2 regions of the Bradyrhizobium sp. th-b2 genome follow, and region 2 is predicted to be linked to the other one. Evidence: riboswitches for the same ligand, from Rfam matches in the RefSeq annotation. Region 2 holds a riboswitch; the other holds the start of a gene.
The links. A riboswitch is a leader RNA that binds a small molecule or an ion and turns the genes downstream of it on or off. The one in region 2 is predicted to bind S-adenosylmethionine.
Positions count from the first base shown of each region.

Region 1: it holds a riboswitch for S-adenosylmethionine, as region 2 does, so the genes downstream of both, K359_RS0102335 (O-succinylhomoserine sulfhydrylase) here and K359_RS0112810 (homoserine O-acetyltransferase) in region 2, are expected to answer to the same signal.

Region 1 is NZ_AUGA01000001.1:479,770-482,165, reverse strand. Features, by position in the region: gene K359_RS0102345 (SDR family NAD(P)-dependent oxidoreductase) at 1-211, shown strand, start outside; gene K359_RS0102335 (O-succinylhomoserine sulfhydrylase) at 362-1,555, opposite strand; SAM riboswitch at 1,630-1,709, opposite strand; gene K359_RS0102330 (2'-deoxycytidine 5'-triphosphate deaminase) at 1,832-2,396, shown strand, end outside.
Region 2 is NZ_AUGA01000007.1:60,901-63,296, forward strand. Features, by position in the region: gene metW (methionine biosynthesis protein MetW) at 1-88, opposite strand, end outside; gene K359_RS0112810 (homoserine O-acetyltransferase) at 85-1,290, opposite strand; SAM riboswitch at 1,376-1,455, opposite strand; gene K359_RS0112815 (chorismate mutase) at 1,630-2,396, shown strand, end outside.

The DNA.
Region 1 (2,396 bases), on a different contig from region 2:
GGCGCCGGGCCTGGTGAAGACCGATTTCGCCCGCGCGCTGTGGGAGGACCCGGACAATCTGAAGCGCCGCACTGCGTCGACGCCGCTCCGCCGCATCGGCGAGCCCGACGAGATCGCCGGCGCAGTGGCTTACCTTGCCTCCGACGCGTCGACCTTCATGACCGGCCAGACCATTGTGGTCGACGGCGGCGTGACGACGGCGGCGACGTAAGCGGCTTGCTCTCTACAAGATAGAGCTCAAACGTCACACAATCTCGTCATGCCCGGCCTCGTGCCGGGCATCCACGTCTTTGGCGGTTGTTTTGAGCAAGACGTGGATGGCCGGGACAGGCCCGGCCATGACGAGGCTATCGCGCCAGCCTCAAACCTGCTCCAGCGCCCGCACAAAATCCTCGATCAGGTCGTCGGGGTGTTCAAGCCCGGCCGAGAAGCGAATAAAACCTTCGCTGATGCCGAGTTCGGCGCGGGCCTCCGGCGCCAGGCGCTGATGCGTCGTGGTCGCGGGATGCGTCACCAGGCTCTTGGCGTCGCCGAGATTGTTGGAGATGCGCGAGATCTTCAGCGCATTGAGGCAGCGGAAAGCACCGGCCTTGCCGTCCTTCACCTCGAAGCCGACCAGCGTCGAACCGGCGCCCATCTGCTTCTTCACCGTCTCGGCCTGCGGATGATCGGCGCGGCCGGGATAGACCAGCCGCGTGACCTTGGGATGCTGCGCCAGCGCCTCGGCGATCTTCGCCGCGTTTTCGGTCTGGGCGCGGACCCGGACGGCAAGCGTCTCGAGGCCCTTCAGCAGCACCCAGGCGTTGAACGGCGACAGCGACGGGCCGGTCTGGCGCATGAAGTTATGGATGTGCTCGGCGATGAAGGCCTCCGACGACAGGATGATGCCGCCGAGGCAGCGGCCCTGACCGTCGATATGCTTGGTCGCGGAATAGACCACGACGTCGGCGCCGAGCGACAGCGGGTTCTGCCAGATCGGCGTCGCGAACACATTGTCGACGATCAGCCGCGCGCCGCCGCTATGCGCGATCTCAGCGATTGCCGCGATATCGAGCACGTCGAGCGTCGGATTGGTCGGGCTCTCCAGGAAGAAGGTTTTCGTGTTCGGCCGCAACGCGCGCTGCCACTGGTCGAGATCGAGGCCGTCAACCAGCGTCGTCTCGATGCCGTAGCGCGGTAACAAATCCTGCACGACATAGAGGCACGAGCCGAACAGCGCCTTCGACGCCACCACGTGATCGCCGGCCTTCAGCGGCGCGAGGATCGCGGTGGTCACCGCGGCCATCCCGGTAGCGGTCGAGCGCGCGGCTTCCGCGCCCTCGAGCTCGATCATGCGGCGCTCGAACATCGCAATGGTCGGATTGGAGTAGCGCGAATAGATGAAGCCGGGGTCCTGGCCCTTGAAACGCGCCTCGCATTGCTCGGCGCTGTCGTAGACGTAGCCCTGGGTGAGAAACAGCCCTTCCGACGTCTCGCCGAATTGCGAACGCAGCGTGCCGCCATGGACGAGGCGGGTTTCGGGACGGAAGCGGGCGGTAGCTTTGGATTCAGACATGTGACCTCCGAGGTGGCCATTCCCTTGGAAATGGCCACAAAAAAACCGGCCTGGAGAAACCTCCACAAGCCGGGATCACACTGTCCCCGGCCTGTTTAGCGACTTATTTAACGTGGCTGCAAGCCGGCCGGCTCAAATCACCACGGGATAAGTGCAGCTGATATTCCCTCGCGCCCTTTCCGTCAAGACGGTCATCGGATAACCCGTAAAAGCCCATATATTGGGGCTTGATGGCCGCTCAGAGGTTGATTTTGGGCCATCCCGAGGGACCGCGCCGTGTCGTTCACGCTGGAAGAAGAATCCAACGGAATTCTGCCCGACCGCATGATCGCGGAGATGGCGGAGGCCGGCCTCATTCTGCCCGCCTACGACTTTGTCGAGAGCCAGATCCAGCCGGCGAGCCTCGATCTCCGCCTCGGCGACATCGCCTTTCGGGTGCGGGCAAGCTTCCTGCCGGGGCCCGACGCCACCGTCGCCGAGCGGATCGACCAGCTGAAGCTGCACGAAATCGATCTCTCCGACGGCGCAGTGCTGGAGACCAACTGCGTCTACATCGTCCCGCTGCTGGAGAGCCTGGCGCTGCCGCCGGAGATCGTGGCCGCGGCCAACCCGAAGAGCTCGACTGGACGGCTCGACGTCTTCACCCGCGTGATCGCCGACGGCACCCGCCGCTTCGACATGATCGGTGCCGGCTATCACGGCCCGCTCTATGCCGAGATCAGCCCGAAGACGTTTCCGGTGCTGCTGCGCGAGGGCTCGCGGCTCAGCCAAGTCCGCTTCCGGATCGGCGAGGCGACCTTGACGGCCGACGAGCTCGACGCGCTGCACGCCGCTGAGCGGC
Region 2 (2,396 bases):
TGTCGGCGACCAGCAGATGATCGGTGCGATAGCTGCCGGTTCGCTCCGGCGCGACGCCCGGCAACGGCAATGTCTGCTGCATGCTCATGATTGGCCGCCGCCGTTCAGTCCGCGCGCCTTGCCTGCGGCCTGCAGGAAGGCGCGGGAGATTTCCAGGAATTCGGGCACGTCGAGCAGGAAGGCGTCATGGCCGCGATCGGTTTCGATCTCGGCGAACGACACCCGTGCGCTCGACGCATTCAGCGCGTGCACCAGCGCGCGCGATTCCGAGGTCGGAAACAGCCAGTCGCTGGTGAACGACACCACGCAGAACCGGGTCTTGATGCCGGCGAACGCTTTCGCCAGCACGCCGTCATGGTCGCCGGCGATGTCGAAATAGTCCATCGCGCGGGTCAGATAGAGATAGGAGTTGGCATCGAAGCGCTCGACAAAGGACGAGCCCTGGTAGCGCAGATAGCTCTCGACCTGGAAATCCGCATCGAACGAGAAGGTCGGCAGCTCGCGGTCCTGCATCCGCCGCCCGAACTTGCGGTGCAGCGCGGCGTCCGACAGATAGGTGATGTGCGCAGCCATCCGCGCAACAGCCAATCCACGATGCGGATGGGTGTCCTCGTCGACATAGCGGCCGCCGCGCCAGTCCGGATCGGCCATCACGGCCTGGCGTCCGAGCTCGTGGAACGCGATGTTCTGCGCCGAGTGGCGCGTCGAGCAGGCGATCGCGAGCGTCGAGAACACGCGGTCGGGATAGGCGGCGGTCCATTGCAGCACCTGCATGCCGCCCATCGAGCCGCCGACCACGCAGAACAGCGTGGTGATGCCGAGCCGATCGATCAGCATCGCCTGCGCGCGCACCATGTCGGGGATCGTGATGATCGGGAAATCGAGCCCCCACACCTTGCCGGTCGCAGGATTCAGCGACGCCGGCCCGGTCGAGCCCATGCAGCCGCCGATAACGTTGCAGCAGATGATGAAGTATTTTTCGGGATCGATCGGCTTGCCGGCGCCGACCATGGTGTCCCACCAGCCGGGCTTGCCGGTGACGGGATGGGTGTTGTTGACGTGCTGATCGCCGGTCAGCGCGTGACAAACCAGGATCGCATTCGAGCGGTCGGCATTGAGCTCGCCATAGGTCTGGTAGGCGATCTGGAATGGCGCGAGATCGACGCCGCAATCGAGCTTCAGCGGCTGGTCCATCCCGAACTTCGCCAGCAATGACGACGGATGATCGGCCTCATGGGCGCGATCATCGCTCTGGGTTTGTGGGCTCGGTATCGGACGCACATTGCTCATCTAGGCGACCCTGCCTCCGCGCGGGAGGGCTCGACGGACCTCAAGCCAATAAAAAACCCGGCCTGAACAAAGGTTCGGCCGGGAGCTGATAAGGTCCCCGGCCTGTTTAGCGAGTTGTTTAACGTGGCTGCAAGCCGGCCGGCTCAAATGACCACGGGACGCAAGGAACGTAGTCCCCGGGTGCCCCGCCGTCAAGGCAGCCAGATCGCCGGCCGATTGGTTAACCGAATGCGCAAGGCACGCCTGCGACGTTTCTCTTTGCTTTCGGTGGCTGTCTTTTCTAATCAGGGACCCTGTCTGACGCGGCATCGGGCCGGGCGGACAACAAGGTTTTAGAGCATGTCCAAGCCACCCCCGTCGCCGCCCTCGCTGCAGGAGCTGCGCAAGGAGATCGATGCGATCGACGAGCAGGTTCACCGCCTGTTGATGGCGCGCGGCGACATCATCGACCGCCTGATCCAGGTCAAGAAGACCCAGGAGGTCGGCTCGGCGTTCCGCCCGGCGCGCGAGGCCAGCATGATGCGGGAGCTGGTGCAGCGCCATCGCGGCATCCTGCCGCTCGACACCATCGAGAGCATCTGGCGCGTCATCATCTCGACGTTCACTTATGTGCAGGCGCCGTTCGCGGTGCATGCCGATGTTTCGGTCGGTGAGTCCGCGATGCGCGACTCGGCACGGTTTCACTTCGGCTTCGTGGTGCCCTACGTCTCGCATTTCAGCGCGCAGGCCGCGGTCGAGGCGGTCGCGAAATCGAAGGGCGACCTCGCGCTGGTCTCCGCGATCGCCAGCCGCACGCCGTGGTGGAATGCGCTGGAAGCCGATGGCGCGCCGAAGATCATCGCGCGGCTGCCGTTCCTGGAACGCGCCGACCATCCCGCCGCGCTGCCGGTGTTCGTGATCTCGCGGGTCGCCGACGACGCCATGGTGACCGAGGTCGAGATGTGGAGCGTGCGCGTCTCCGGCTGGAACGCCGATGTCGCACGCGCCCTGGCCCCGCTCGCCGAGATCGTCGCGGTCCCCGACACCGCCTTCGACGGCGCGGCCTTGCTGGTCTCGGTCGCGGGGCAAGACCTTAAGAACAAGGGCTTCGAGAAGATCAAGTTCGC